3 regions of the Streptomyces sp. WM6372 genome follow, and region 3 is predicted to be linked to each of the others. Evidence: riboswitches for the same ligand, from Rfam matches in the RefSeq annotation. Region 3 holds a riboswitch; each other region holds the start of a gene.
What was found. A riboswitch is a leader RNA that binds a small molecule or an ion and turns the genes downstream of it on or off. The one in region 3 is predicted to bind thiamine pyrophosphate.
Positions count from the first base shown of each region.

Region 1: another riboswitch for thiamine pyrophosphate. It lies ahead of ADK52_RS19440 (thiamine ABC transporter substrate-binding protein); the one in region 3 lies ahead of thiC (phosphomethylpyrimidine synthase ThiC).
Region 2: another riboswitch for thiamine pyrophosphate. It lies ahead of thiO (glycine oxidase ThiO); the one in region 3 lies ahead of thiC (phosphomethylpyrimidine synthase ThiC).

Region 1 covers NZ_LGDB01000186.1:40,105-50,433, reverse strand. Annotated here, with positions in the region: gene ADK52_RS19460 (LOG family protein) at 1-894, shown strand, start outside; gene ADK52_RS19455 (hypothetical protein) at 1,008-1,925, shown strand; gene ADK52_RS19450 (ABC transporter ATP-binding protein) at 2,007-3,029, opposite strand; gene ADK52_RS19445 (ABC transporter permease) at 3,029-4,645, opposite strand; gene ADK52_RS19440 (thiamine ABC transporter substrate-binding protein) at 4,705-5,808, opposite strand; TPP riboswitch at 5,896-6,023, opposite strand; gene rlmN (23S rRNA (adenine(2503)-C(2))-methyltransferase RlmN) at 6,050-7,162, opposite strand; gene ADK52_RS19430 (phosphatidate cytidylyltransferase) at 7,324-8,397, opposite strand; gene frr (ribosome recycling factor) at 8,397-8,954, opposite strand; gene pyrH (UMP kinase) at 9,040-9,819, opposite strand; gene tsf (translation elongation factor Ts) at 9,983-10,329, opposite strand, start outside.
Region 2 covers NZ_LGDB01000248.1:184-10,512, reverse strand. Annotated here, with positions in the region: gene ADK52_RS37260 (methyltransferase) at 1-395, shown strand, start outside; gene ADK52_RS37255 (DUF3040 domain-containing protein) at 702-1,103, shown strand; gene ADK52_RS37250 (DUF4126 domain-containing protein) at 1,238-1,873, shown strand; gene ADK52_RS37245 (phytoene desaturase family protein) at 1,971-3,383, shown strand; gene ADK52_RS37240 (hypothetical protein) at 3,466-4,431, opposite strand; gene metF (methylenetetrahydrofolate reductase [NAD(P)H]) at 4,483-5,400, opposite strand; gene thiE (thiamine phosphate synthase) at 5,493-6,155, opposite strand; gene ADK52_RS37225 (Rv2175c family DNA-binding protein) at 6,275-6,640, opposite strand; gene ADK52_RS37220 (NAD(P)/FAD-dependent oxidoreductase) at 6,731-7,951, opposite strand; TPP riboswitch at 8,057-8,169, shown strand; gene thiO (glycine oxidase ThiO) at 8,167-9,438, shown strand; gene thiS (sulfur carrier protein ThiS) at 9,435-9,635, shown strand; gene ADK52_RS37205 (thiazole synthase) at 9,641-10,329, shown strand, end outside.
Region 3 covers NZ_LGDB01000001.1:206,348-216,676, forward strand. Annotated here, with positions in the region: gene ADK52_RS00985 (IclR family transcriptional regulator) at 1-724, shown strand, start outside; gene ADK52_RS00990 (SsgA family sporulation/cell division regulator) at 822-1,271, shown strand; gene ADK52_RS00995 (YibE/F family protein) at 1,340-2,806, opposite strand; TPP riboswitch at 2,846-2,991, shown strand; gene thiC (phosphomethylpyrimidine synthase ThiC) at 2,986-4,773, shown strand; gene ADK52_RS01005 (hypothetical protein) at 4,899-5,735, opposite strand; gene ADK52_RS01010 (metallophosphoesterase) at 5,886-7,103, opposite strand; gene ADK52_RS01015 (LacI family DNA-binding transcriptional regulator) at 7,320-8,435, opposite strand; gene hisC (histidinol-phosphate transaminase) at 8,798-9,880, shown strand; gene ADK52_RS01025 (cyclophilin-like fold protein) at 9,911-10,279, opposite strand.

The DNA.
Region 1 (10,329 bases), on a different contig from region 3:
GTCTTCCCGCCCGTCCCGGACCTGCCCTTCGACCCGTACCGCGGCCTGCTGTACACCGCCGACGAGCTGTTCGCGGGTCTGTCCGACGGCTACGAGACCACCCCGGACGCCCAGTCGTACGCCTGGTTCCAGGAGACCAAGGCGGACGGCGACGTCTTCTCCTCGATGCTGCGGTCCGTCCACGACGACGCGATCTCCGACGCGCTCGACGAACACCTCGCCGGCGCCCGCGTGGTGGGCGTCATGGGCGGCCACGCGATGGCCCGCGGCGGCCTCGACTACCAGGGCGCGGCGGAGCTCGGGCGGAAGCTGGCCCGGTCCGGACTGACGGTGGCCACCGGCGGCGGCCCGGGCGCGATGGAGGCGGCCAACCTCGGCGCGTACCTGGCGTCCGCCCCCGACGAGGCCCTGGCGGAGGCCCTGGAAATCCTGGCCAAGGCGCCGTCCTTCGTCCCCTCGGTGTCCGACTGGGCGCGGGCGGCCTTCACCGTACGGGACCGCTGGCCCGGCGGCGGCGACTCGGTGGGCATCCCCACCTGGTTCTACGGGCACGAGCCGCCGAACGCCTTCGCCGGCCACATCGCCAAGTACTTCGCGAACGCCACCCGCGAGGACGGGCTGCTCGCCCGGTCGAACGCGGGCGTGGTCTTCCTGCCGGGCGCCGCGGGCACCCTCCAGGAGATATTCGACAACGCGACGCCGAACTACTACGAGTCGCGGGGCGAGCCGACGCCGATGGTGCTGGTCGGACGTACGCACTGGACCGAGCACCTGCCGGCGTGGCCGCTGCTCCAGGCCCTGGCGCGCGGGCGCGCGATGGAGTCGCGGATCGCGCTGGTCGACTCGGTGGACGAAGTGCCCGCCGTGCTCACGGCGATGAACGCGACGGACTGAACGCGACGGACCGGATGAAACAGCGGACGGCCCGAGGCAACTTCCCGGCCCGATCACACGTCTGCCATAGGTAATCAACTCGCAAAACCTGCCAGACGTGAACGGAGCCCTCGGTGCTCATAGGCCTGCTGACCGCGATCGCGGCGTCCATCTGCTACGGCACGGGATCCGTCCTGCAAGCCGTGGGCTCGCGCAGGGCGGCCCGGATGTCCCCGCCCGCCGCGGGGGTGACCGCGCACGGCGGCCCGAACCTCTCGTCCACCGCGAAGGCGGCGATGACGTGGGAGTTCATCGTCGGCACCATCCTGGACTTCGTGGGCTTCGGGCTGGGCGCGCTGGCCGCCCGGCTGCTGCCGCTGTTCCTGTCCCAGACGGTGATCAGCGCCAACCTGGTGATCACGGCCGTGCTCAGCGTGAAGATGCTGGGCATCCGGCTGACCCGCAAGGAATGGACCTCGATCGGCGTCGTCTGCGCGGCGCTGGTCCTGCTGGCGACGGCGGCGGGCCACGAGGGCGGCCACCACGCCCCGATGTCCACGCACTGGTGGCTGTTCGGGGTGACCCTGCTGATCATCGCGGGCGGCACGGTGGCCGTCCACCTCCTGGGTGCCCGGGCGGCGATCCTCGCGGGCCTGCTGTCGGGCCTGGCCTTCGGCGCGCTGGGCGTCGGCGTCCGGATCCTCGACGGCATCGACCCGTTCGACCTCGGCGCCCTGCTCGCCGACCCGGCGCTCTACGCCATCCTGCTGGCCGGCGTCGGCGGCATGTACCTGCACACGGTCGCCCTGCAGATCGGATCGGTGAACGGCGCGACGGCCGCGCTGGTCGTCGGCGAGACGGTCCTGCCGGGCGCGATCGGCGTCCTGTGGCTGGGCGACGCCTCCCGCCCGGGCCTGGCCTGGCTGGCGGTCCTCGGCTTCGTCCTGGCCGTCACGGGCGCGGTGGCGGTCGCCTGGTACGGCAACCACGACGGCGCGGAGGAAGCCCCCGCCGAGGAACCCAGCCCCCGGTCCAGCCCCGCCGGCGTCTGAGGGCGGACACCACGAGGCCCGGGACGCAGCCCCGGGCCCAGGTCGTCTCTTCCGGATCTTGCCGGGTCCGAAAGCGACGACCTAGCCCGCCGGAAGGACGACGACTTCCGCCGGGGTGAAGGACACGGCGACCCGGTCGCCCACGGCCGGCGCCCCGGCCAGCCCGCACTCCGCCTCCAGCACCGGCCCCGCCTCCGGCCTCAGCAGCAGCGCGACATGCGTGCCCCGGAACGTCCGCGACACCACCTCGCAGCGCAGCCCGGCAGCCGTCAGCACCACCCCGGCCGGCCGGATCAGGATCCGCCGCTCCCCCTCCGGCGAACCGGGCGGCACCTGCACCTTCCCCCACGCCGTGGCCGCGGCCCCGCCCACCACCGTCGCCGGGATCACGTTCTCGAAGCCGAGGAACCGCGCCACGAACTCCGAAGCCGGCCGCTGCCACACCTCCAGCGGGGTCCCGGCCTGCGCGATGCGCCCGTCCCGCATCACCACCACCCGGTCGGCCAGGGCGAAGGCCTCCCCCTGGTCGTGCGTGACGGCCAGCACCGTGGTCCCGAGCCGGGAGAACAGCCCCCGCAGCTCCACCACCAGCCGCTCGCGCAGCCCCCGGTCCAGCTGCCCCAGCGGTTCGTCCAGCATCAGCAGCCGCGGCGAAGGGGCCAGCGCCCGGGCCAGGGCCACCCGCTGCTGCTCACCGCCCGACAGCGAGGCCACCGAGCGGCCCTGGGCCCCGGGGAGCCCGACCAGCTCCAGCAACTGCGCGACCTGGGCCTCGTACGCCGCCCGGGCGGAGCCCCGCATGCGCAGCCCGAACGCGACGTTCCCGCCCACGTCCCGGTGCGGGAACAGCTGGTGGTCCTGGAACATGAGGCCGACCCCGCGCCGGTGCGCCGGCACCCGCGCCTGGTCCGCCCCGCCGAGCAGGACCCGCCCCGCCGAGACCGGCTGGAGCCCGGCCACCACCCGCAGCAGCGTGGACTTGCCGCTTCCGCTGGGCCCGAGCACGCATACGATCTCGTGCTCGGCGACCTCCAGGTCGACCGCGTCGACGACGGCGCGCTCGCCGAAGCGGACCGACACCCCGGCCAGTTCGAGCAACGTCATCAGAACTCTCCCGAGGTCTTGTCGGGGCGCAGCCGCTCCAGCACCAGCAGGGACACCGCGCACACCAGCATCAGAATCGTGCTCAGGGCCATCGCCTGCCCGTAGTTCATCTCGCCGGCCCGCCCCAGCAGCCGCGCCACGGCCACCGGCAGCGTCGGACGGTCGGGCCGGGCGATGAAGACGGTCGCGCCGAACTCCCCCAGCGACACGGCGAAGGCGAATCCGGCCGCGATCAGCAGCGCCCGCCGCACCAGCGGCAGGTCCACCTCCCGCCAGGCCCGCAGCGGCGACGCCCCGAGCACGGCAGCGGCCTCGCGCAGCCGCCCGTCCACGGCGCGCAGCACCGGCAGCATGGTCCGTACGACGAACGGCACGCCCACCAGCGCCTGCGCGAGCGGCACCAGGATCCACGAGGTCCGCAGATCCAGCGGCGGCTCGTCCAGGGTGATCAGGAACCCGAAGCCGACCGTCACCGCCGACACCCCCAGCGGGAGCATCAGCAGCGCGTCGAACCCGCGCACGAACCGGCCCGCGCGCCGGGTCAGTGCCGCGGCCGCGAGCCCCCCGATCAGCAGGGCGATGGCGGTGGCGGCGAGCGCGTACTGGAGGGAGTTCCAGATGGCCTCCAGCGGGGGCACCAGGAACGTTCCGCCGCCCGCGCCCACGTCCTGGAGCGCCCGGTAGAAGCCGAACCCGTACCCGCCGGGCGCATCGAGGGAGCGCTCCACCAGCACCGCCAGCGGGGCCACGATCAGCAGCGCCACCGTCAGCAGCACCCCGCCCAGCAGGGCGCGCTGGCCCGGACCGCTCGGCCGGTGCGCGGTCCGCGCCGGATCGACCAGCCGCAGGGCGGTCTCCCGCCGGCGCACGGTCCAGGCGTGGACGCCGAGGATCAGGCCGACCGCCACGAACTGGACCATCGTGAGGACGGCGGCCGTCGGCAGGTCCAGCAGCTGCGCGGTCTGCCGGTAGACCTCCACTTCCAAGGTGGCGTACGAGGGCCCGCCGAGGATCTGCACGACGCCGAAGGAGGTGAACGTGAACAGGAACACCATCAGCGAGGCCGCGGCCACCGCCGGCCCGAGCGCGGGCAGGGTCACCCGCCGCCAGGCGGCGAACCGCCCGGCGCCCAGCACCCGGGCGGCCTCCTCCTGGCGCGGGTCCAGCTGCGCCCAGAGCCCGCCGACCGTCCGTACGACGACGGCGTAGTTGAAGAAGACGTGCGCGAGCAGGATCGCCCACACGGTGGTGTCCAGCCGGACGCCCCACAGCTCGTCCAGCAGTCCGCCCCGCCCGACCAGCGCCAGGAAGGCGGTGCCGACCACCACCGTCGGCAGCACGAACGGGACCGTGACCAGCGCCCGCAGCAGCTGTTTGCCGGGGAACTCGAAGCGCGCGAAGACGTACGCGCCGGGGAGCGCGATCAGGAGCGTGAGCGCCGTGGACGCGAACGCCTGCCAGGTGGTGAACCAGAGCACGTCGGCGATGTCGGGCCGGGTCAGCACCTCGCCGATCCGGCCGAACTGCCAGCCCTCGTCGGTCTTGATCCCGCGGCCGACGATCGCGGCCACGGGGTAGGCGAAGAACAGCCCGAAGAAGGCGAGCGGTACGGCCATCAGCAGGAGCCGGACGGCCGTACCGCGCGCGCCCTCCTTCACGGGAGTGCTCTCGCGTCCTACTTCACGACGAGCGAGGACCATGCCTTGACCCACTGCTCACGGTTCTTGGCGATCGTCTCGGGAGCCACGTTCTCGGGCTTCTCGATGACCACGCCGTGCTTCGTGAACAGCTCCGGCAGCTTCGCGTCCTTGACCACCGGGTTCACGAACATCTGGAGCGGCATGTCCTCCTGGAACTTCTTGCTCACCAGGAAGTCGAGGAGCGCCTTGCCGCCCGCCTCGTTCTTCGCGCCCTTGAGCAGGCCCGCGAACTCGACCTGCCGGAAGCAGGTGCCGGTGGCCACGCCCGTGGGGGCCTCGGCCGGCTGGGGCTCCCCGTACAGGACCTCGACCGGCGGGCTGGAGGCGTACGAGACGACCAGCGGCCGGTCGCCCTTGGCCTTCTTGCCGCCCGCCGAACCGGAGAAGCGCTCGTTGTAGGCCTGCTCCCAGCCGTCGACGACCTCGACGCCATTGGCCTTGAGCTTGCTCCAGTAGTCCTTCCAGCCGTCCTCCCCGTACTTGCCGACGGAGGCGAGCAGGAAGCCGAGGCCCGGCGAGGAGGTCGCCGCGTTCTCGGTGACCAGCAGGTTCTTGTACTCCGGCTTGACCAGGTCGTCCAGCGTCTGCGGCGGGGCGAGCTTCTTGTCGGCGAAGTACGCCTTGTCGTAGTTGACGCAGATGTCGCCGGAGTCGATCGGGGTGACCCGGTGCTCCTTGTCGAGCACGTACTCGGGCTTCACGTCGGCCAGGCCCTTGGCCTCGTACGGCGTGAAGATCCCGTTGTCGAGGGCGCGCGAGAGGAGCGTGTTGTCCACACCGAAGAAGACGTCGCCGCGCGGGGAGCCCTTGGTGAGGATCTCCTGGTTGAGGGCGGCGCCCGCGTCCCCGGACTTCAGGACCTTGACGGTGTAGCCGCTCTGCTGCTCGAACTCCTTGAGGACCGTGTCGGTCACGTTGAAGGAGTCGTGCGAGACGAGCGTGACCGTCTTGGACTTCGGCGCATCGCTCGCGCCGGCCGCGGACTCGTCCTTGGTCTTGGCGCCGCCGCACGCGGCGAGCGTGCTGACACCGAGGGCCGCGGCCAGCGCCGCACCCGCGATCTTCCTGGTGGTGCTCACGGAACATTCCTCCTGGGTTGACCAGGAGAAGACGCGGCCCTGCCCGGGCGCTCCGGTGGAGCGGGCGCCCGGGCAGGGCGCAACAGCTTGAGGTGGTGACCGAACTTCCTACCCAGAATGACCTGGGCAAGGTTCAGAGGGTCTGCGGCCGCTGTGCTCGTCCTAGAAGCGTGGTGCCGCACTCTCAGCGCTGTGGCGCTCCCCTGTCGGAATATGAGTATTCAGATATACGCGGGTCAGCCTACCGCTCGCTCGCGGCGAGCTGACCGCAGGCGCCGTCGATCTCCTGGCCGCGGGTGTCCCGTACGGTCACCGGCACGCCGTGGCGGGCGATGGCCTCCACGAAGGCCTTCTCGTCCTCGGGACGCGAGGCGGTCCACTTCGAGCCCGGCGTCGGGTTCAGCGGGATCAGGTTGACGTGGACGCGCTTGCCCTTGAGCAGTCGGCCGAGGAGGTCGCCGCGCCAGGCCTGGTCGTTGATGTCGCGGATCAAGGCGTACTCGATGGAGATCCGGCGGCCGGACTTCTCGGCGTACTCCCACGCCGCGTCGAGGACCTCGCGGACCTTCCAGCGGGTGTTCACGGGGACGAGGGTGTCGCGCAGCTCGTCGTCCGGCGCGTGCAGCGAGACCGCGAGGCGGCACTTGAAGCCCTCGTCGGCGAAGCGCAGCATCGCCGGGACCAGGCCGACGGTGGAGACGGTGATGCCGCGCTGCGACAAGCCCAGGCCGTCGGGCTCGGGGTCGGTGAGGCGGCGGATCGCGCCGACGACCCGCTTGTAGTTGGCCAGCGGCTCGCCCATGCCCATGAAGACGATGTTGGACAGCCGGGCCGGGCCGCCGGGAACCTCGCCGTCGCGCAGCGCGCGCATGCCGTCGACGATCTGGTGGACGATCTCGGCGGTGGACAGGTTGCGGTCCAGGCCCGCCTGGCCGGTGGCGCAGAACGGGCAGTTCATGCCGCAGCCGGCCTGCGAGGAGATGCACATGGTGACCCGGTCGGGGTAGCGCATCAGCACGGACTCGACGAGCGTGCCGTCGTGCAGCTTCCACAGGGTCTTGCGCGTGGTGTCGTCGTCGCACGAGATGTGCCGGATGACGCTCATCAGGTCGGGCAGCAGTTCCTGCTGGAGCTTCTCCCGCGAGCCCGCCGGGATGTCGGTCCACTCGGCCGGGTCGTGCGCGTACCGGGCGAAGTAGTGCTGCGAGAGCTGCTTGGCCCGGAAGGGCTTCTCGCCGATCGCGGCGACCGCCTCGCGACGCTCCTCGGGCGTGAGGTCGGCGAGGTGCCGGGGCGGCTTCTTGGCCCCGCGAGGGGCGACGAAGGTGAGCTCTCCCGGGACAGGGCGGGCCATGGCTGGTACTCCTCGTAAGACGAAAGGCGCGCCGCAGAAGCAGCGCGCCTTTCAAGAGTAACCGCCCGGACCCACCCAAAGCCTTCAGACGTACGTCGTCCCAGCTCAGCGGGGTTGCCCTGGTGAACAGCCCGCCGGCCGGAAGCCGCGGGAGCCCCGTTTCAGCCGGTGCCGACGAACGCGGCGAGCAGCAGCCACACCACCGGGGCGGTCGGCAGCAAGGAGTCGAGCCGGTCCATGATGCCGCCGTGGCCCGGGAGGAGCGTGCCCATGTCCTTGATGCCCAGGTCCCGCTTGATCATCGACTCGCCGAGGTCGCCCAGCGTGGCGCTGACCGCGACCGCGAGACCGAGCAGCAGGCCCTGCCACCAGATGCCGCCGTCGATCAGGAACTCCATGCAGAGAGCGCCGGCCGCCATCGCGAAGGCCACCGCGCCGAACAGGCCCTCGCGGGTCTTGCCGGGGCTGATGCGCGGCGCCAGCTTGGTCTTGCCGAAGCGCCAGCCCACCGCGTACGCCCCGGTGTCGCTGACCACGGTCAGCAGCAGGAACGTGACCACGCGCTCCGGCCCGTCGTCCGCGGTGAGCAGCATCGCGACGAAGGTGGCCAGGAAGGGCACGTAGAACGCCGCGAAGACGCCCGCCGTGACGTCCTTGAGGTAGTCCTCGGGCGGTTCGGTCATCCGCCAGACCAGGACCGCCAGCGCGGTCAGGGCCATGGCCACCCAGGCACCCTCGGCCCCCCGGACGTATCCGGCGATGACCATGGCGGCGCCGCCGACCGCGAGCGGGACGAGCGGCGCCTTGATGCCCTTCTTCTCCTGGAGCCGGGAGGTGAGCTCCCACAGGCCCACGACGACCGCGACGACGATGACGCCGACGAAGACCGCCTTGACGATGAACAGCGAAGCGAAGATCACCGCACCGAGGCCGACACCGACCCCTATGGCGGCACGCAGGTCTCGCCCCGCCCGCTTCTTCGGCGGGGGCGTGGCGTCCTGCGGGGCCGGCGAGGGCGGGGGCGGGGGGCTGGGCATGGGCTCCTGCGGCGGCGTCTCGGCGCGGAACGGGGGGCCGCCGTCGGTGGCGGCCCCCCGATCGCGTGCTTCCCGGTCGTCGAAGTCACGGCCGGCGGCATCGGGCACGATGGGCATGGGCCGAGTGTGCGGGCCCACCAGCGCATCGTATGCGGGACCCGCCGGAACCGGCTCCGTGGCCCAGGGAGAGTCGTTCATCAGACCTCGAGGAGCTCGGCTTCCTTGTGCTTGAGCAGCTCGTCGACCTGCGCGACGTACTTCGCGGTGGTGTCGTCGAGCTCCTTCTCCGCGCGGCGCACCTCGTCCTCGCCGGACTCCTTGTCCTTGACGAGCTTGTCGAGGGAGTCCTTCGCCTTGCGGCGGACGGCGCGGATCGAGACCTTGGAGTCCTCGGCCTTGGTGCGCGCGACCTTGATGTACTCCTTGCGGCGGTCCTGCGTCAGCTCGGGGAAGGTCACCCGGATGATATTGCCGTCGTTGCTGGGGTTGACGCCCAGGTCGGAGTCGCGGATGGCCTGCTCGATGTTGCGCAGGGCGCTCTTGTCGAACGGGGTCACGATCGCCATGCGCGGCTCGGGCACCGAGAAGGAGGCGAGCTGGTTGATGGGCGTGATGGCGCCGTAGTAGTCCGCCACGATCTTGTTGAACATCGCCGGGTGCGCACGACCGGTGCGGATCGCGGCGAAGTCTTCCTTGGCGACGACGACGGCCTTCTCCATCTTCTCCTCGGCCTCGAGGAGGATTTCTTCGATCACCACGTGCTCCTGCATGTCAGATATGGATGGTTCAGGCGGGCGGGGCGGGCTCGGCCCAGTGGGGCCGGGCCCGGCGTCGGAACGCTCAGGCCCGGGTGCCCTGGTCGCTCACGAGCGTGCCGATCTTCTCACCCTTGACGGCGCGGGCGATATTGCCCTCGGCGAGCAGCTCGAAGACCAGGATCGGCAGCTTGTTGTCGCGGCACAGCGTGATGGCGGTGGCGTCGGCGACCTTGAGGTCGCGGGACAGCACCTCGCTGTACTCCAGCGCGTCGAACTTCACCGCGTCGGGGTTCTTCTTCGGGTCGGAGTCGTAGACCCCGTCGACGCCGTTCTTGCCCATGAGCAGGGCCTCGGCGTCGATTTCCAGGGCCCGCTGGGCGGCCGTGGTGTCGGTGGAGAAGTACGGCATGCCCATGCCGGCGCCGAAGATCACGACGCGGCCCTTCTCCAGGTGCCGTACGGCGCGCAGCGGGATGTACGGCTCCGCGACCTGGCCCATGGTGATGGCGGTCTGCACACGGGAGTCGATGCCTTCCTTCTCCAGGAAGTCCTGGAGGGCGAGGCAGTTCATGACGGTGCCGAGCATGCCCATGTAGTCGGACCGCGCACGGTCCATGCCGCGCTGCTGGAGTTCGGCGCCGCGGAAGAAGTTTCCGCCGCCGATCACGACGGCGATCTCCGCGCCGTCACGGACCACCGCGGCGATTTCGCGCGCGATGGCATGGACGACGTCGGGGTCGACGCCCAGTCCTCCACCACCGGAGAAGGCTTCGCCCGACAGCTTCAGCATGAAGCGGCGGCCCTTCTTGTCGTGGTCGCTCTTGTCGTCGGAAGCGGTGTGGGGGTCCACGCCCTGATTCATGGAGATCTCCTCGTGCACATACGAAGAAGGCCATTGCCGGTGGGTCCTCGCGGTTCCCTCTACGGCAATGGCCTCCTCGTCAGATCTGCGGTCGTTCCGCGCGCACGCGGACGACTGCTTCAGACCCTACCGGGGTCCGGTGTCCGTCGTTGTCAGGACGGACTCAGATGCCGACCTTGATGCGCGAGAAACGCACCAGGGTGACACCGGCCTCGTCCAGAACCTTCTGGACGGACTTCTTGGCGTCCAGCGCGTACGCCTGGCCAAGGAGCGTGTTGTCGCGGAAGAAGCCGTTGACACGACCCTCGACGATCTTCGGGAGGGCGGCCTCGGGCTTGCCCTCCGCGCGGGTGACCTCTTCGGCGACGCGGCGCTCGGACTCGACGACCTCGGCCGGGACGTCCTCGGCGGACAGCCACTTCGGCGCGAACGCGGCGATGTGCTGCGCGACGCCGCGGGCGACCTCGGCGTTCTCCTTGTCGAGCTCGACCAGGACACCGATCTGGAACG
Region 2 (10,329 bases), on a different contig from region 3:
GCGTGGCCAACGCGGTCGCCGCCCTGCGTCCCGGCGGCACGCTCAGCCTGCTGGCCGCCGGCCTCGGCGGGGCCGTGCTGGCCCGCGCCCTCGCCGGCCACTTCACCGAGGCCCGTACGGCGCTCGCCGACCCGGCCGGCCGCTGGGGCGCGGGCGACCCGGTACCGCGCCGCTTCACCGCCGAGCAGCTCGCCGAGCTGGTCGGCGGGGCCGGCCTGGAGGTCGGCTCGGTGCACGGGGTCCGCGTCTTCGCCGACCTCGTCCCCGGCGTCCTGGTCGACACCGAGCCGGGCGCGGTCGAGGCGCTGCTGCGCCTGGAGGAGGCCGCCGCCGAGCTGCCCGCCTTCCACGCGGTCGCCACGCAATTGCACGTCCTGGGCGGTAAGCCCGCTTGATCTGCGCGGTTCCGCTCAGGGAGTACGCCGGACACCCTCCGTTCAGCCGGTGGGCCCCGTATGATCGTGACCAGTGACCGGCATGGTGGTCGGGCCCGTGGGGAATAAGCGCCTCATGACCGTCCACCCGGCGGTACGGTTTCGCGCAAGGTTTGCTCGGGCGGCGCCTTTCGGGGCGGTGCCCTTTCGGGGCAGTGTTTTTGTAACCTCGCGTAGAGGGCGGGTATCACGGGGGCGATTCCCCGCCTATCCTGAAGGGGACCCCTGGTCGCTACCCCCCGCGACCGACGGATGAGGAGGACTCCCGTGCCGCTCTCGGAGCACGAGCAGCGAATGCTCGAGCAGATGGAGCGAGCGCTGTACGCCGAAGATCCCAAGTTCGCGACAGCGCTTGAGGGAAGCGGACTGCGTACGTACACCCGGCGACGGGTCTACCAGGCAGTCGCAGGCATTGTGGTGGGTATCGCGCTCCTCATGACCGGTGTGATCATTCCGAACGTACTCTGGGTCAGCGTGGTGGGATTCCTCGTCATGCTCGGCTGTACGGTCCTCGTGGTCACCGGTTGGCGCAAGGCACCCAAGCCTGGCGAGCAGCCCGTCTCCGGCAGTGCAGGCGGTTCGGCCCACGGCCGCAACCGACAGCGTCGGTCGATGATGACCCGCATCGAGGAGCGGTGGCAGCGCCGCCGCGACGAACAGGGGCAGTAGGCCCCCGCAGACACGGGTGAGGGGACGGCCGCCGTAAGGCGGCCGTCCCCTCACGGCTCTGTCGCGCCGGTCCGCCCCGTCCTCGTCTCCGCGATCGCCCGTTCCGCGGCCCGGTCCTGCGGCATGATGGGCCGGTGAGTGTGCTCCCCCTGGTCTTCACCAGCGGCTGGGCCAGCGGGATCAACGCCTACGCCGTGGTCCTCCTGCTCGGCGTCTTCGGCGCGACCGGACTGACCGACGAGGTCCCCGCATCCCTCCAGCGCACCGACGTGCTGATCGTCGCCGGCGTGCTGTTCCTGTGCGAGGCCGTCGCCGACAAGATCCCGTACGTGGACTCCGTCTGGGACGCGGTGCACACCGTGATCCGCCCGGTGGCCGGGGCCGTGGTCGGCGCCCTGCTGGCCGGACAGAGCGGCTCGCTCTCCGACCTGGCCGCCGGTGCGATCGGCGGCTCCACCGCGCTGGCCAGCCATTTCGTCAAGGCCGGCACCCGGATGGCCGTCAACACCTCGCCCGAGCCGTTCAGCAACATCGCGCTGAGCACCGCCGAGGACCTGGGCGTGGCCGGCATCGTCACCTTCGCGATGTTCAACCCCCAGGCGGCCGCGATCATCGCGGCCGTCCTGCTGGCGGCCGGCCTGGCCATACTCGTCTTCCTGTGGAGCCGGATCCGCCGCTTCCTGCGCCGCCGGGCCCAGCGCCGCGAGGAGAAGCGGCTCGCCGCCGAGGAGCGCGAGGCGCTCGCGCGGGCCGCCGTGCCACCCCGCTGAACTCGGCCGGCCACCCGCCGACCACCCGCCGGCCTCCCCCCGACCTGCAGCCGGCCTCCCCCGATCCCGCTCGATCCCGCTCGATAGGGTCATCCGCATGGCACGAATTGCGGTGATCGGCGCCGGCATGGGCGCGATGGCTACGGCGGCCCGGCTGGCCGTGGCGGGGCACCAGGTGACGGTGTACGAGCGCGGGTCCACCTATGGCGGCTCCGTCGGCCGGTACGAGCAGGACGGCTTCGCCTTCGACACCGGGCCCGGTCTGCTGCACCTGCCCGCCGTCTACCGCGATCTGTTCGTCAAGACCGGCAAGCGGCCCCTGGAGGACTGCGTCGAGCTGGTCCAGGCCGACCCGGCCGTCCGGCACGTCCTCCCCGACGGCAGCTCCGTCACCCTCCCGGGCGGCTCGCGCGGCGGCGCCGCCGCCGTCCTCGACGAGGCCTTCGGCGCGGGCGCGGGAGAGCGCTGGAACGGGGTCCTGGGCCGCGCCCGGGACGCCTGGAACGCCACCCGCCGCCCCCTGCTGGAGGAGCCGCTGCGCCCCGACTGGCAGGTGCTGGGCGGCGATCCGTACCCGGCGCTGCGCAAGAGCGGACTGCTGCGCCGCCGGCCCCCGACCCTCGCCGAGGTGGCGGAGCGCGAGCTGGGCGGGGAGCTCGGCGAACTGCTCGCCGCGCGGGTGCGGGCGTACGGGGTCGACCCCGCCACCGCGCCCGCCTCGGCGGCCGTGCTCCCGTACATGGAGCAGACCTTCGGCAGCTGGTACGTACGCGGCGGGATGCGGGCGCTGGCCACCGCCGTGTACGAGCGCTGCCTGGAGCGGAAGGTCGCCTTCGTCTTCGACGCGCCGGTACGGGAGGTCCTGGAGCAAGACGGCCGGGCGGCCGGGCTGCTGCTGGCCGACGGCACCGGGGCCCCGGCCGACTTCGTGGTCTGCGGGGTCGATCCGCGGCAGCTGGGGGTACCGCTGCCGGCCGGCGGCGCGCCCGCCCGCGGGCCGGGGGTGGCCAGCCGGCTCACCCTGCTGCTCGCGCTGCGCGGCGCGCGCCCCGCGGACGCCGTCCACCGCACCCTGGTCCACTCCCCCGGAACCCAGCTGACCGTGCTGCGCCCCGACGATCCCGCCGTGCGGCCCGACGCGGACCACGAGGCGGTCACCGTGAGCGCCCTCTGCGGCCCTGGGGGCGCCCCTGCGCCCCACGCGGACGAGCTGCTGCACCTCGCGGCCCGGGCCGTGCCCGGACTGCGTGAGCGGCTGCTGTGGACGCGGGAGCGCACGCCCGCGGACATCGAGGCGGACACCGGCGCGCCGGGCGGTGCGGTGCCCCCGCCCGCCCTCGCGGGAGCGGGCGGCGCGATGCTCTACCCCGCCAACACCACCGCCCTGCCCGGGCTGTTCCTCGCGGGCGGCTGGGCGCACCCCGGCGGCGGACTCGCGCACTCCGGGATGACCGGGGCCCTGGTGGCCGGGCTGATCGTGGAGGGCGCGGCGTTCCGCGGCTCCCAGTGACGGAGTGAGCCCCCGGGGAACGTTCCCCGGGGGCTCACTGCTCACCCGCCTCGGTACATCGGTACCCGTCGTGCCCCGGCCCTCAGTAGCGGTACTGCTCGTACTCGCCGGTGCCCTGGTACGGGTACTGCTGCGGCTGCTGCTGCTGCGGGTACTGGCTCTGGTCGTCCCCGGGGTAGCCCGCGCCCGCCCCCTCGGTGGACCGCTGCTGCGGCACCCACACCCCGCCGGGCGGGGTGTCCATCGCGTACTGCTGCTGCCCGCCCGCGCTCGCGTACGGGTCGGCGCCGGAGTAGTCGGCGTACGGGGTGTAGTCGTACGGCTGTTGCGGGATCACGGCCCCGCCCGTGCCGATGTACGGGTCCGAGTAGGCGGCGTAGACCTGCTGTTCGCCGCCCGCCGGATAGCCCGCGGAGTAGTCGTAGCCGCCCTGGCCCTGCTGGTCGTAGCCCTGCCCGTCGTAGAAGGGCGCGTACTGGTGGGCGTCCTGTTCGGCCGTGGGGAACGGCGAGGCGAACGCCGCCGTCCGGCCCGCGTCGGCGGTCGGGGCGAAGCTCTGTATCCCGTACGAGCCCGTGTCCTCGGGCAGCGGCTCCGGGCTGTAGAAATCCTCGGTCGCGGCCTGGAACCGGGGCTCCTGCTGCGCCTGGTCGGGTGCGTCGGCCCGGTCGGCCCCCTCGGGGTCCGGCGCCGCCCCGTCGGACCCGTACTCCAGCGCGGTCACCTCGAGCGCGGGCTCGGGGCGCGCGCTGCCCGCCCGGCGGCGCCGGTTCTGCTTCCGTACGGGCTCGCCGCCGCGGCGCAGCGCCCAGCCGGCCTCGAAACCCTTGCGGAAGGAGAGCGTCACCAGGGTCTGGCCCACGGCGAACGCGGCCGCGCCGATGCCGATGACCGGCACCGACGGCAGCACCACCCCGGCGACCACACCGACGAACCCGGCGAACGCGAGCAACCGCCAGCGCAGCCGGGCCTTGTACTGCATCAGGACCTCGGCAAGCAGCCACAGCGCGACGAAACCGAACGCGATGTAGAGGACCGTCATTCCCATGCGTGGCACCTCTCGGTACGGCCAACCGCCCAGGAAACGGGGGCCGGCCGATCAGGCCCGCTGGTGCAGGCCCAGGTTCTCGTAGATCTCGAGAGTCGCCGTGGAATTGTTCAGCGTGATGAAGTGCAGCCCCGGGACACCCTCGGACAGCAGTCGCGCGCAGAACTCCGTGGCGAACTCGATCCCAATGGAGCGTACAGCGGCTGCATCGTCCTTGACGGCGAGCATGCGCTCTTTCACGGCTGCGGGGAAGACTGCGTTGCTGAGTTGGGGCAGCCGGTCGAGCTGCTTGATGCCCACAACAGGCATGACCTCGGGGATGATCGGGGTCTCGCAGCCCGCCTTCTGGGTGCTGTCGCGCAGCCTCAGATAATTCTCCGGATCGAAGAACATCTGGGTGATCGCATAGTCGGCGCCCGCGCGGCACTTGTCCACGAAGTGACGGATGTCCGTGTCCCAGTCCTCCGAACGCGGGTGCATGTCGGGGAAGGCCGCGACGCCCACGCAGAAGTCGCCGGACTCCTTGAGCAGCCGGACCAGGTCGGCGGCGTAGTGGACGCCCTCGGGGTGCGCGACCCAGGGACCCATGGGGTCGCCCGGCGGGTCGCCGCGCAGGGCCAGCATGTTGCGGATGCCGGCGTCGGCGAACTGGCCGATGACGTGGCGCAGCTCGGCGATGGAGTGGTCGACCGCGGTGAGGTGCGCGACGGGGGTCAGGGTGGTGTCGGCCGCGATCTCCTGGGTTGCCTTGACGGTGCCGCCGCGGGTGGAGCCGCCGGCCCCGTAGGTCACCGAGACGAAGCTCGGGCCCACCGCCTCGATCCGGCGCAGCGCGTTCCAGAGGTTGCGCTCGCCCTTCTCCGTCTTGGGGGCCCAGAACTCGAAGGAGTACGACGGGCTCCCGGACGCCATCAGGTCGCGGACCGTGCGTGCGCGGTCCGTGCGGGTGGAAGCGGTACCAAGGGCCATACGGGCAGGTTAGACGCGCCTTCGTGCGGGCCGAAGCCGCGTCCGCCTTTTGGACACGTTTTTGGACACCCGCACGGACGGCTCGGGAGGACTTAGGCGGAAACGCGCTCGCGGACCCGCTTGGCCAGGTCGGCGGCGGCCGCGCCCGGGTCGGAGGCTTCGGTCAGCGCGCGGACGACCACGATGCGGGTGGCTCCGGCGTCGAGGACCTCGTCGAGGTTGCCGGCGTCGATGCCGCCGATGGCGAACCAGGGGCGGGCGGGGGCCAGCGAGGCCGTGTACCGGACGAGCCCGAGGCCGGGGGCGTACCGGCCGGGCTTGGTGGGGGTGGGCCAGCAGGGGCCGGTGCAGAAGTAGTCCACACCCGGCTCGGCGACGGCGGCGTCGACCTCGGACTCGGCGTGGCAGGACCGGCCCATCAGGACGGACTCGCCGAGGATCGCGCGGGCGGCGGGCACCGGGATGTCGCCCTGGCCCAGGTGCAGGACGTCGGAGCCGATGGCGTGGGCGACGTCGGCGCGGTCGTTCACCGCGAGGAGCCGGCCGTGGCGGCGCGCGGCGTCGGCGAACACCCGGAGGTGTTCGAGCTCCTCGCCGGCCTCCATGCCCTTGTCCCGGAGCTGGACGATGTCCACGCCTGCGGCCAGGACGGCGTCGAGGAACTCGGGGAGGTCGCCCTGCCGCTTGCGGGCGTCCGTGCACAGGTAGAGCCGGGCGTCGGACAGCTGGGTGCGCGCGGACACGTTCGCGGACATGGGTACCCCCCGGGGTGGATGCGGTGCACGGGCCGTCCGGGGCCCGCGCACCGCAGATGGATCAGGCGGCTCGGATCACCCGGGCCGCCGGGTTGCTCCGGTCGCCCGGGTCTCTCGGGTCAGAGGGCGAGCGCCTGAGCGCGGCGCTTCACCTCCGTGCCGCGATTCTCGCTCAGCGCCTGGACGGGGGTGCCGGGCAGGGTCGGGTCCGGGGTGAACAGCCACTCCAGGATCTCCTCGTCGGAGAAGCCGTCGTCGCGGAGCACGGTCAGCAGGCCGACCAGGCCCTTGACGATCTTGTCTCCGTCGATGAAGGGGGCGGGCACCTGGAGCGAACGGTTCTCGCCCCGTCGTACGGCGATCAGCTGACCTTCCTTGACCAGCTGGCGGACCCGGGTCACCTCGATGTCGAGCATCTCGGCGATGTCGGGGACGTACAGCCAGGCGGGGACAAGGGCATCGATCTTTGCGTCAATCTCGGTCACGGGCACAAGCCTGCCACTTCGGACCGGCACCCGGTACCCGAGCCGACCCGTCCGGGTCCCCGCACCCGCTCCGCACCCTTCCCGTAACGCCTAGACCAGCGCCGATTTCAGCGGGACCGCGGGATCGGCGACCTTCGCCGGATCCACCGGGGCCCCCGTCTCGATCAGCTTCCGCCCCTGCGCCAGGTCCCGCGGCCGGCCCACCGCCAGGACCGCGGCCAGCGCCCCGCCCCGGAGCCAGCACACCGACCACGCCGCCTCGGCGGGGTCCCCGCGCCACAGCAGCTCGTCGGCGCCCGCGTGGTGCCCCGCGTACTGCACGAAGCGCCCGAACTGCTCCGACCAGAAGTACGGCACCGGGTCGTAGACCTGCGCCGCCTTCCCCATGACGATGTTCGCCGCGACCACCCGCGGCCCCTGGAGGGCGTTGTCCCAGTGGTGCACCAGCAGCCGCGCCCCGTAGCGGGCCGACGGGAACGACGCGCAGTCGCCGACCGCGTACACCCCGGGCAGGGAGGTGCGCAGGTACTCGTCCGCCGTGATCGCGCCCTCGGGGCCGAGCTCGACCCCCGAGCCCGCCAGCCACCGGGTCGCCGGCCGGGCTCCGATGCCCACGACCACCGCGCCCGCGGGCAGCTCCCGCCCGTCCGCGAGCAGGACCCGCCCGGACTCCACCGAGGACACCTTGGCGCCGGTCAGCAGGGCCGCACCGGACTCCTCGTACCAGTGGGCCATGGGGGCGGCGACCTCCGCGGGCAGCGCCCCGGCCAGCACCCGGTCCGCCGCCTCGACCACCGTCACCGCGCAGCCCGCCTCGCGCGCCGCGGTGGCGAACTCGGCGCCGATCCAGCCCGCCCCGACCACCACGGTCGCCGGGGTCCGGGCCAGCACCGGCCGCAGCCGGGCCGCGTCGTCCAGGGTGCGCAGCAGGTGCACGCCGGGGACGCCCTCGGACCCGGGCAGGGTCAGGGGTTCGGCGCCGGTCGCCAGGACGAGCACCTCGTACGGGACCGGCCCCGCCTCGGTGTCCAGCTCGCGCTCGGCGGCCCGCAGCCCGGTGACCTCCACCCCGAGCCGGAGCACGACGCCGAGCCCCTCGAAGTCCACGTCGAACGCGGAGTCCTCGGCCTTGCCGAGCAGCACCGCCTTCGACAGCGGGGGCCGGTCGTACGGCTGGTGGGGCTCGGCGCCCAGCAGGGTCACGGGGCCGCGCCACCCCTGCTCCCGCAGCGCGACCGCGGTCTGCACCCCGGCCATTCCGGCGCCGACGATGACGACGCCGCTCTGAGTCTGTTCCGTCTGCTCGCTCACGGCGCCCAGCCTAGCGATCTGACAACTCGTCAGGAACAGCGGACCGGCGCGGCGGCCGGGGAGGCAGCCTTACCCGCCCCCGGCGCCGGGGTTAGGCTGGCGCCCGTTACCCATCGCGGGAGTCCGGGCGGACCGGGCTGAGAGGGAGGCTGAGCGGCCTCCGACCGTACGAACCTGATCCGGGTCATGCCGGCGAAGGGAGGGGCTGGACGCCCATGCACTCATCTCGGAAGGGATCCGGAGCGGGATCCCCGACGTCCACAGGGCCCTCGGGGTCCACAGGATCCTCGGGGTCCACAGGGCCCTCGGGGTCCTCGGGGTCCACAGGATCCGCAGGGTCGGACGTCCTCGTCATCGGGGGCGGGATCATCGGCCTGGTCACCGCCTGGCGGGCGGCCCGGCACGGGCTGCGGACCGTGCTCGCCGATCCGGCGCCCGGCGGCGGCGCCGCACAGGTCGCGGCCGGCATGCTCGCCGCCGTCACGGAGCTGCACTACGGCGAGGAGACCCTGCTGGGCCTCAACGTCGCCTCGGCCGCCCGCTACCCCGAGTTCGCCGCCGAGCTGGCCGAGGCCAGCGGCGGGATGGACATCGGCTACCGCGCCTGCGGCACCCTCGCCGTGGCCCTCGACGCCGACGACCGGCTGCACCTGCGCGAACTGCACGCCCTCCAGCGCCGCTGCGGCCTGGAGTCGGAGTGGCTCACCGGCCGCGAGTGCCGCCGCCTGGAGCCGATGCTGGCCCCCGGCGTGCGGGGCGGGCTGCGCGTGGACGGCGACCACCAGGTCGATCCGCGCCGGCTGGCGGCCGCGCTGCTGGCCGCCTGCGAGGGCGCCGGCGTGGAGATCCGCCGGGCGGCCGCGGAGCGGCTGCTGACCGCCGCCGACCGCGCCGTGGGCGCACGGCTCGACGACGGTACGGAGCTGCGCGCCGACCAGGTGGTCCTGGCCGCGGGCTCGCTCAGCGGCCGGCTGGCCGGCGTACCGGCGCGGGTCCTGCCCCCCGTACGGCCGGTGAAGGGGCAGGTGCTGCGGCTCGCGGTGCCGGCGGCGTACGCGCCGTTCCTGTCGCGGACGGTACGGGCGGTGGTCCGCGGCAGCCACGTGTACCTGGTGCCGCGTGAGAACGGCGAGCTCGTCATCGGGGCCACCAGCGAGGAACTCGGCTGGGACACCACGGTCACCGCGGGCGGGGTGTACGAGCTCCTGCGCGACGCGCACGAGTTGGTGCCCGGCATCACCGAACTGCCGCTGACCGAGACCCGGGCCGGACTGCGCCCCGGGTCCCCGGACAACGCCCCGCTGCTCGGCCCGACCGACCTGCCCGGCCTGCACCTGGCCACCGGGCACTACCGCAACGGGGTGCTGCTGACCCCGCTCACCGGCGACGTGATGGCGGAGCTGCTGACCACCGGCACGCTGCCGGAGATCGCCCGACCGTTCACCCCGCGCCGGTTCTCCGCCGCACGTCAGGAGTCGTACGCATGACCATCTCCGTCAACGGCGAGCCGCGCGAGATCGCGGCCGGCACCACGCTCGACGCGGTGGTCGCCACCCTGACCGCGGCTCCGTCCGGCGTCGCGGCCGCACTGAACGAGACCGTGGTCCCGCGCGGGCAGTGGCCGCTGACGCCGGTGGGCGAGGGCGACCGGGTCGAGGTCCTCACCGCGGTACAGGGGGGCTGAGCGCGATGGCTGACGACGCTTTCGTACTGGGCGGCCGGAGCTTCTCGTCCCGCCTGATCATGGGCACGGGCGGGGCGCCCAGCCTGGACGTCCTGGAACGGGCGCTGACCGCGTCCGGTACGGAGCTCACGACGGTGGCGATGCGGCGGCTGGACCCGACGGTCCAGGGCTCGGTCCTGTCGGTACTGACGAAGCTGGGCATCTCCGTGCTCCCGAACACGGCGGGGTGCTTCACGGCGGGCGAGGCGGTGCTGACGGCGCGCCTCGCGCGGGAGGCGCTGGGCACCGACTGGATCAAGCTGGAGGTCGTGGCCGACGAGCGGACCCTGCTGCCGGACGGCGTGGAGCTGCTGGACGCGGCGGAGACGCTCGTGGACGAGGGCTTCACGGTCCTGCCGTACACGAACGACGACCCGGTGCTGGCGCGCAAGCTGGAGGACGTGGGCTGCGCGGCGATCATGCCGCTGGGGTCCCCGATCGGCTCGGGGATGGGGATCCGGAACCCGCACAACTTCGAGCTGATCGCGGAGCGGGCCGGGGTTCCGGTGATCCTGGACGCGGGGGCGGGCACGGCCTCGGACGTGGCGCTGGCGATGGAGCTGGGCTGCGCGGCGGTGATGCTGGCCTCGGCGGTGACCCGGGCGCAGTTCCCGGTCCTGATGGCGGCGGCCATGCGGGACGCCGTCTCGGCGGG
Region 3 (10,329 bases):
GCAGCGCGCGTTGAGGCTGCTCGAAGCAGCGGGTTCCCATAGCGAGGGAGCTCCGGCGAAACAACTGGCGCGCGAGGCCGGGCTCCCGCTCCCTACCGCGTACCACCTGCTGCGCACCCTCACCCACGAGGGCTATCTGCGGCGCGAGAGCGGCGTGTTCGTGCTCGGTGCCGCCGCCGGGCGGCTGGCGGGCGGCGGGCTGCAGCAGAAACGTCGCAGCATGATCGTCGACTCCCTCGCGCACTTCCGCGACGCGGTCGGGGCCCCCGTCTACTTCGCGGTGTTCCGTGAGGGTGAGATCGAGCTCGTGGGTGTTTCGGACACCCCGGCCAGCCCCGCCGTCGAGGAGTGGGCCGATTTCCGCGCGACCGGCCATGCGCACGCCATCGGACAGTGCCTGCTGGCCCAGCTCGACGAGAAGACGCGCAGGGACTACTACGAGCGGCACCCGGTCGAGGCCGTCACCCAGTACACCGTCCGGGATCAGAGCGCCCTCGAACACCGCATCGGCTCCCTCGGACGCATGGAGCCGGTTACGGAGCGTCAGGAGTACGCGCTGGGCACGGTCTGTGCAGCCATCCCCATTACCGCGGGCGATACCGCCGCAACCATGGCGATTTCCCTCCCTTTGCACCAGGAGAAACGGTTGCTGTATGTGGTCGATCGACTACGGAGTGAAGTAGGCGCGCTGTTGAGTACCCTCTCGTTCTCTATCAGTATCTGAAAACTCACTCCTTGTGATCTGCATGAGCTTCCACCACCCTTGTCAAGAGGGCCCTGGGGGTTCATTCCTGGCCACTTCCACTACAGCGGGGTAGTCCATGCGCGAGTCGGTACAGGCAGAGGTCATGATGAGCTTCCTCGTTTCCGAGGAGCTCTCCTTCCGGATCCCGGTGGAACTCCGGTACGACACCCGTGACCCCTACGCAGTGCGCCTGACGTTCCACCTCCCCGGAGACGCCCCCGTGACCTGGGCATTCGGACGGGAGCTGCTCCTCGACGGCATCAACAAGCCGTGCGGCGACGGTGATGTGCACATCGCCCCCACCGATCCCGAGGACCTGTCCGACGTCCACATCCGGCTCCAGGTCGGCTGTGACCGGGCCCTGTTCCGCGCCGGCGCGGCGCCGCTCGTCGCGTTCCTCGACCGTACCGACCGGCTTGTTCCGCTCGGTCAGGAGCGCAACCTCGGCGACTTCGAGGACAACCTCGACGAAGCGCTGGACAGGATCCTTGCCGAGTCGCGCCAGAACGAGCAGAACGCGGGCTGAGCGGACCGTACACGCCGAGCGGACCGTACGCGCCGAGCCGCCCCGGGCCCCCGAGCCACCCGGGTCGCTCAGCGCTTGCGCCGCCGTCCCCGGCCTCCGCGGACCGGCCCCGAGGCCGCCGCTCCGGCCGGGGATCCCGGCCGGTCGGCAGAAACCACCAGCGCGGCCAGCGCCGTTGTCACCGGAACCGAGGCCACCAGGCCGATCGACCCGACGAGGGTCCGTACGATCTCCTCCGCGACCAGCTCGCTGTTGGCCACCGAACCCATGCTGCTGTTCGCGATCGAGAACAGCAGCAGAAGCGGAAGCGCCGCGCCCGCGTAGGCCAGGACCAGGGTGTTGACCACCGAAGCGATGTGGTCGCGACCGATCCGGATGGCCGCACGGTACAAGGAGCGGGACCCCATCGACGGGTCGGCCTGATGGAGTTCCCAGACTGCCGAGGTCTGGGTGACCGTCACGTCGTCCAGCACACCCAGGGATCCGATGATGATGCCCGCGAGCAGCAGGCCACTCATGTCGATCTCCGGGTAGAGCCCGTGGATCAGCCCGGTGTTGTCGTCGGTGTTGCCGCTGAGGAACGCCCAGTCGACGAACACCGAGCCCAGCAGCCCGATCAGCAGCAGCGAGACGAGCGTTCCCAGCACGGCGACGGAGGTACGGGCGCTCAGTCCGTGGCACATGTAGAGCGCGATGAGCATGATGGCGCTGGCGCCGACGACTGCGACGACCAGTGGGTTCGAGCCCTGGAGGATCGCCGGCAGGATGAAGAGGGTCAGCACGCCGAAGCTGACGACCAGCGCGATCAGCGCGAACAGGCCGCGCATCCGGCCGACGACGACCACCGCCACCGCGAAGATCGCGGCCAGCACCGCCAGGGGCAGCTTGCGGTTCACGTCGACCACGGAGTACTGGAGATCCCGTGGCGCGTCCGGCGCGTACGCGACGACCACCTCCTGGCCGTCTTCCAACTGCCGTGGTGCGCCCGGCTGGACGATCTCGAAGAACGTGCGGCCCTTGTCGGGTCCGGTGGTGACCTCGATGGTGGCCTTCTTGCACTCGCCGGTCTGCGCGGCCTTGGCCTCGCGCCCCTCCGGGGTGGAGACACTGCCGGTGGCCGGCACCTGCGAGGCGTTCACGGATTTGCAGTCGACCTGCTCGAGCGCGGTGACGAGGCCCTGCTGGGTCTGCCGGTCGAAGCCCACCCCGGAGCGCTCGTGGGCGGGCGCGCCGCCCGGCCAGAGCACCACCATGCCGACGAAGACGGCGACGGCGAACGGGATCAGGACCGCCGCGATGACCTTGCGCAGGTGCTTCGAGACGGGGGCCGCCGGTCCGTGGCCGTGGGAATGGCCGTGGGAGTGGCCCGGGGCCGGGCTCTGGTCCGGGCTCGGGTCCGGGCTCTGGGCATGCCCGTGGTCATGCCCGTGGCCCACGTGTGCGTGGTCGCTGTGACCCGTGGGCTCGGTGGGCTGGGTGGGAGGCTGCGGCGAGGACGTCACCGGCAGATCATCGCAAGAGTTGAGGGGGCCCACTGTTCAGCACGCCACAGATGACGCTAGCGTGGGGGCACCTTTGCACAACGCGGGAGCTCGGAGCACCGGGCTGAGAGGGCGCTGATCACCGTACGCGCAGCACACATGCGTACGGGAAGAGGCTGCGTCGACCGCCGAACCTGTTACCGGGTAATGCCGGCGTAGGGAGATCAGGTCTCATGACCATTCATGACGCACGCACGCCTGCCGTCAGCGAGGACGGCGACGGCCGGACCGAGCGCCAGCCGGGCTGGCACAAGGGCTACGTGGCGGGCTCCCGCCCCGACATCCGGGTGCCGGTCCGCCAGGTCCACCTCACCAACGGCAAGGACGTGACGCTCTACGACACGTCCGGGCCGTACACCGACCCGCAGATCGAAACCGACGTACGGCGCGGCCTGCCGCCGCTGCGCGAGAACTGGATCATCGGCCGCGGCGACACCGAGGAGTACGCGGGCCGCCCCGTGCGCCCCGAGGACGACGGCATCAAGCACACGTCGCCGCGCGGTGGCCTCAAGAACCTCGACGCGGTCTTTCCTGGCCGCCCGCGCCAGCCCCGCCGGGGCCGTGGCGGCGCCGCCGTCACGCAGCTCGCGTACGCCCGCCGCGGTGAGATCACACCGGAGATGGAGTACGTCGCGATCCGCGAGAACGTCTCCCCCGAGGTCGTCCGCGAGGAGATCGCCGCCGGCCGCGCGGTGCTTCCCGCGAACGTGAACCACCCGGAGATCGAGCCGATGATCATCGGCAAGCGGTTCCTGGTGAAGGTCAACGCCAACATCGGCAACTCCGCCGTCACCTCCTCCATCGAGGAGGAGGTCGACAAGATGACCTGGGCGACCAAGTGGGGCGCCGACACGGTCATGGACCTTTCGACCGGTCGCAACATCCACACCACGCGCGAGTGGGTGCTGCGCAACTCCCCGGTCCCGATCGGCACCGTGCCGCTGTACCAGGCGCTGGAGAAGGTCGACGGCCGCGCCGAGGACCTGACCTGGGAGATCTACAAGGACACGGTCATCGAGCAGGCCGAGCAGGGCGTCGACTACATGACGGTCCACGCCGGCGTGCTGCTGCCGTACGTGCCGCTGACCGCCCGCCGCAAGACCGGCATCGTTTCCCGCGGCGGCTCGATCATGGCCGCGTGGTGCCTTGCGCACCACAAGGAGAACTTCCTCTACACGAACTTCGAGGAGCTCTGCGAGATCCTCGCGACGTACGACGTCACCTACTCGCTGGGCGACGGCCTGCGCCCCGGCTCCATCGCGGACGCCAACGACGCGGCGCAGTTCGCTGAGCTGAAGACGCTGGGCGAGCTGAACACGATCGCCAAGCGGCACAACGTGCAGACCATGATCGAGGGCCCGGGCCACGTCCCGATGCACAAGATCAAGGAGAACATCGACCTCCAGCAGGAGATCTGCGAGGAGGCGCCGTTCTACACGCTCGGCCCGCTGACCACGGACGTCGCCCCGGCGTACGACCACATCACCTCCGGCATCGGCGCCGCGATGATCGCCTGGTGGGGCACCGCGATGCTCTGCTACGTCACGCCGAAGGAGCACCTGGGCCTGCCCAACCGCGACGACGTGAAGACGGGCGTCATCACGTACAAGATCGCTGCGCATGCGGCGGACCTGGCCAAGGGCCACCCGGGCGCCCAGGAGTGGGACGACGCCCTGTCGGACGCTCGGTTCGAGTTCCGCTGGGAGGACCAGTTCAACCTGGCCCTCGACCCGGACACCGCCCGCGAGTTCCACGACGAGACGCTCCCGGCCGAGCCGGCCAAGACCGCGCACTTCTGCTCCATGTGCGGTCCGAAGTTCTGCTCGATGAAGATCTCCCAGGACATCCGTCGTGAGCACGGTGGTGACCTGAAGGCCGATGAGATCGAGGCGGGCATGGCGGAGAAGTCCGCCGAGTTCGCGGCGAGCGGCAACCGGGTGTACCTCCCGCTGGCCGACTGACCCGCTCGTGGCGGCCGGCGCTGCTCTGGGGAGGATGAGGGGGCTTCCCAGGGCAGTGTCCCGGCGCGACGCGATGTTTCACGTGAAACAGGGACGGACGGCCCGCTGCGGGCCGGGCCGCGGCGTTACTGCGTGCCGCCGTCCGGGCTGCTGAAGTCCGGGCTGGTGAAGTCCGGCGGGGTGTAGCCGGGGCGGGGGCCCTGTGAAGGGGACCCCGGGCTGGTGAAGTCGGGCCGGGTGTATCCCAGGTTGGGGATGCGCCCGGCCTTCGGCGTGTGCGGGGACGGATACGCCGGCCCCGCCGGCGCCGCGCTCGGATCGGCCAGCGCGTCCCGCAGGAACGGCAGGATGCCCCGCTCCAGCAGGGCATGCCGCCAGGCCTCGCGGGCCCGCGCGACCTCGTCGGGTATCGCGTCGGCCGGGTCCTCGGCCACCACCTCGGTCGCCCGGTTGCGGACGGCCGTCACCAGCAGCCCGATCACCGCGAACAACAGCGAGACCACGGTCAGCGCGCCGAACAGCCAACCCGCCGTCAGCATCGTTTCGGCGAAGGCGGGTTCGGGTTCGACCGCCTTCAGGATGTAGCCCACGAGCAGGAAGATCAGCATGGCGGTGCCCGCCAGGACCGGTGCCAGCACCGCGACCACGGCACTGACGCCCGCGCCGTCCTCGCCCTCGCCCTGCTGCCCGGCACCCTGGTCCCCGGCCGAACCGGGGGTGGACAGGACCTCGTCGCGCCGCTCTCCGCGGATCTTCACGTAGTGGTCGTACTCGGCCGCGGCCGCGGCCGTCAGCAGCGCGCTGGCCCCGATGGCCATCGTGCGCAGCTGTTCGGCGTTCAGGCGCTCACCGAGGGCGGCGAGCTCGGGCCGTTCGTGCGCGGTGCGCAGCGCCTCGTCGAGGAGCCGATCGAACTCGGGTCGGTCTTCGGTCAGCAGGTGCGGAGCGCTGTTCATGTGCATCCCCCGATGCTCCGTGGGGACCGGTTTGCCCGCGTAGACCCGGGCGCCGGCACAAACGGAGGAGAGCCTGCTACGGATAGGGCGATGGTAGAGCGCCCATGCCACGCCGTGACAGGGGGTTTCCTGAAATTACCCCCGTTCTGATAACCCTCAGTCGTTCAACGGGAGTTGCACGACCAGCAGTTTGCCCGCCATCGTGACTCCGCCGTCCATCGCGATGGCGAGTCCCTCCGCGTACACGTGCGGGCCGTTCACGGCCTCCGGTCCGCGCGACTCGTCGCCGTCCTCGGTGCCCACCTCGCCCAGCAGGTACGGGATCGGGCTGTGTCCGTGCACGACGCGGCCGCCGCCGTAGGTGTCGAGGAGCTCGCGTACGGCCTGGGGGCCGGTCTCCTCGTCACGGAAGGCGAACCGCTTGGTGAACTTGCGGAACAGGTCCCAGGTGATGTCGGCGTCGTTGCGGTTGAGCAGCTCGTGGATCGTGTCGTTGACGTCCTCGATGGAGTCGCCGTAGTCGAGGTACGCGGTGGTGTCGGAGTGGAGCAGCAGGTGCCCGTCCTCCAGCACGGCCGCGTCCAGCCGCTGCATCCACTGCAGGTGTACGTCCTCCAGGCGCTCCATGTCGGTGCGCTGGCCGCCGTTGAGGAGCCAGGCGGCCTGGAAGGTGGCGGTGCCCGCGCCCGAGGCGACGGGGGTGTCGCCGAACCGCTTGGCGCCGATGAGCAGCAGCTCGTGGTTGCCCATGAGGGCCTTGCAGTAGCCGCCCGCGGCGGCGGCCTCGGCGGACAGCCGCATGACGAGGTCGATGACGCCGATGCCGTCGGGGCCGCGGTCGGTGAAGTCGCCGAGGAACCAGAGGCGGGCGTTGCCGGCCGACCAGCGGCGGTCGGCGTCGATGAGGCCCTGGGCCTGGAGTTCGTGGACGAGCTCGTCCAGATAGCCGTGCACGTCGCCGACCACGTACAGCGGTCCGGGGCCGGCGGCCGGGGACTCCTGGGGAACGTAGTGGACCTGGACGGTGTCGCCCGGCCCGCCGCGGCCGATGATCGGCAGGTCGCGGTGGGTGGGGGTGTAGCCCTCGTCGAGATCGTCCCCGTCGGCCGGGGCCGGTCCGCCCGCGGCGGGGTCCTGTCCCAGGGGCGGCTGCGGGGGCACGGAGGGCTGCGGGGGCACGGGCGGGTGAGGGGGCACGGGAGCGCCCTCCCCGTAGTACGCGGGGTACTCGCCGTACACCGGGGCCTCTTCGGGAAGCGCGCCGGGCACGCCGTACGGGACGGGCTCGGTGACCGGAACTCGGAAGTCCCGCAGCGTCTCCGTCCGCATCGCGGGTCCCTGACCGGCCCCCTGAGTCATCGACCCCTCCACCACCGTCGCGCTGCCGTACACCTGCGGACCCTCCTGGCCTCCTGAGCGGAGGGTCCGTGATGTCGTGCGCCCATCATAGGAATGCGGCTCGCGCTCTGTGACGCACCAGGGGTGGTGAATCCTGGGCGGAACCAGTAGTTCCTGCCACTTTCTCCCGAAATAGGTGTTGCGGAAATCCCCGGCGGGGCCGTCGGCCCCGCCGGTATCGCGCCGTGGCGGTCAGTCCTGGGCCGGAGAACGGGGCGGGCTGACGGTCGTACGGGGCTGCCTGCGCTGCGAGGAGGTACGGACGATCAGCTCGGTCGGGACCACCTGTTCGACCGGGCGGCCGGTGTCGACCCCCTCGATGGCGTCGATCAGCAGCTGTACGACGGCGGTGCCGATGCGGCGCGGTTTGAGGGAGAGCGTGGTGATGGGCGGCTCGGTGTTGGCGTACACGGTGGACTCGCTGCAGCAGACGAGCAGCAGGTCCTCGGGGACGCGCAGGCCGTAGCGCCGGGCGGCGGCCAGCAGATCGGTCCCGTTGGGGTCGAAGAGCCCGTAGACGGCGTCGGGCCGGTCGGGCCGGGCGAGCAGCCGGTCCGCGGCGACGGCGCCCGCGCACGGGTCGTGGGCGGGGTAGGACTCGTAGACGGGGTCCTGGCCGACGCGCTCGCACCAGTTGAGGTAGGCAGTCGTGGACAGCCGGGTGTAGGTGTCCGTGGTGGTGCCGGTCAGGAGCCCGATCCGGCGCGCGCCGGCGGCGGCGAGGTGGTCGAGCAGGTTGAGTACGGCGGCCTCGTGGTCGTTGTCGACCCAGGCGGTGACGGGGAGGGAGCCGGCCGGGCGGCCGTCGGAGACGACGGGGAGGCCTTGGCGGACCAGTTCGCTGACGACGGGATCGTGGTCGGAGGGGTCGATGACGACGGTGCCGTCGAGGGCCACGTTGGACCACACGTCGTGTCGGGAGGTGGCGGGGAGGATGACGAGGGCGTAGCCGCGGGCGAGCGCGGCGGAGGTGGCGGCCCTGGCCATCTCGGCGAAGTACGCGAATTCGGTGAAGGTGAAAGGTTCATCCCCGTACGTGGTCACGGTCAGGCCGATGAGGCCCGACTTGCCGGTACGGAGGGTGCGGGCCGCGGCGGAGGGCCGGTAGCCCAGCCGATCGGCGACCTCGCGAACGTGGCGGCGGGTGGCGTCCGGCAGCCGCCCCTTGCCATTGAGCGCGTCGGAGACGGTCGTGATCGAGACGCCCGCCGCGGCGGCCACGTCCCTGATGCCGGCCCGGCCCTGTCGGCCGGCGGCCCGCCGGGTGGTCTCGGTCCGGCTCACCTGATGCTTCCCTGCTGCTGTCATGGCGAGCCGATAGTAGGGCTCGTCGGGGTGGGTGGTCCGGGTGCATATGCACGCGTTGACAGGCACGATTCTGCATGGTTCGCCACCCCCAATGACCTTGGAATTGAAGGAATTTGAGCGCGGAGAGTGAGTGGGGCGTTTGTCGGCGGGTACGAGCATGCCAAAGCGGTGTGGTCTCGGGACGGTCTCAACTCACCTGTACGAGGGATGCGCGCCACGGCGTGGGCCACCGGCGTGCGCATATATGCGTGCGCTCCCCCGCAATCCTGGCGCCACCCATTTTCGGGAGAGCGGAATCCTCATAAGGTGAGCAGTATTGAGTCGACGGCGACGTCGTACGGGATGGTCGAGGAGGACCTGCGGTGAGCGAGAAGAGCCCGAAGCTGCGCGCCGAGCTGGACGGCATTCCCACCTACAAGCCCGGGAAGCCCGCTGCCGCGGGCGGGCCCGTCGCGTACAAGCTGTCCTCGAACGAGAACCCGTACCCGCCGCTGTCCGGGGTGCTGGAGACCGCGGTGGCGGCGGCCGGACAGTTCAACCGCTACCCCGACATGGCCTGCACGGGCCTGGTGAACGAGCTCGCCGAGCGCTTCGGGGTGCCGGTCGAGCACATCGCCACCGGCACGGGCTCCGTGGGTGTGGCCCAGTCGCTGATCCAGTCGACAGCCGGCCCGGGCGACGAGGTCATCTACGCCTGGCGGTCCTTCGAGGCTTACCCGATCATCACGCAGATCTCGGGTGCGAAGTCCGTGCAGGTCCCGCTGACCGACGGGGACGTGCACGACCTCGACGCGATGTTCGACGCGATCACCGAGCGGACCCGGCTGATCTTCGTCTGCAACCCCAACAACCCCACCGGCACCGCGGTGCGCCGTGCCGAGCTGGAGCGGTTCCTGGACCGGGTCCCCTCGGACATCCTGGTGGTGCTGGACGAGGCCTACCGCGAGTTCGTCCGCGACATCGAGGTGCCGGACGGCATCGAGCTCTACCGCAGCCGCCCGAACGTCTGCGTGCTGCGTACATTCTCCAAGGCGTACGGGCTGGCCGGCCTGCGCGTGGGCTTCGCGGTGGCGCACGAGCCGGTGGCGGCGGCGCTGCGCAAGACGGCGGTGCCGTTCGGTGTCAGCCAGCTCGCGCAGGACGCGGCGGTCGCCTCGCTGCGCGCCGAGGACGAGCTGATGGGCCGGGTCGGGGCGCTGGTGGGCGAGCGGGCCCGGGTCCACAAGACGCTGCTCGGCCAGGGCTGGACCGTGGTGCCGGACACGCAGGCGAACTTCGTGTGGATGCGCCTGGGGGAGCGGACCGCCGAGTTCGCGGCGGCCTGCGAGAAGGCCGGTGTGGTGGTCCGGCCCTTCGCGGGCGAGGGCCTGCGGGTCACGATCGGTGAACCCGAGGCGAACGACATCTTCCTGCACACGGCGGAGGCGTTCTTCAAGGAGATGTAGTTCTCGGGGGACTGCGCGAGCTCTGAGCGGCTACGCGAGTTCCACGCGGATCGGGTCGCCGTCGCGGACGGTGGACAGCAGGCGGGGGTCGCCCTCGAACGAGCCGAGCACATTGCACGGGCTCGCCAGGCGGCTCTCGCCTCCGCGCGAGATGGGCGTGGGGCCGTAGGGCAGCGCGAGTGCGTCGCCCTCGGTCCAGAATGCGACCGTGCCCGGGTCGACGACCTGCCGGGCGTCGTGTTCCAGCGCCACGGAGACGCCGGTGTCGAAGTAGACCTCCTCGCCCCAGGTATTGGCGGAGGCGGAGATCGGAAGGGCCTCGGCCAGCGCCTTGCTGGTCGGGGTCTCGTCAAGGGTTGCCGTGAGCTGGCCCGCGGGCCAGGAGATACGAATCCTCATGGGCGGCATTCAACAATCTGTTGAATGTATTGGCTAGGGGGACCCCCGCC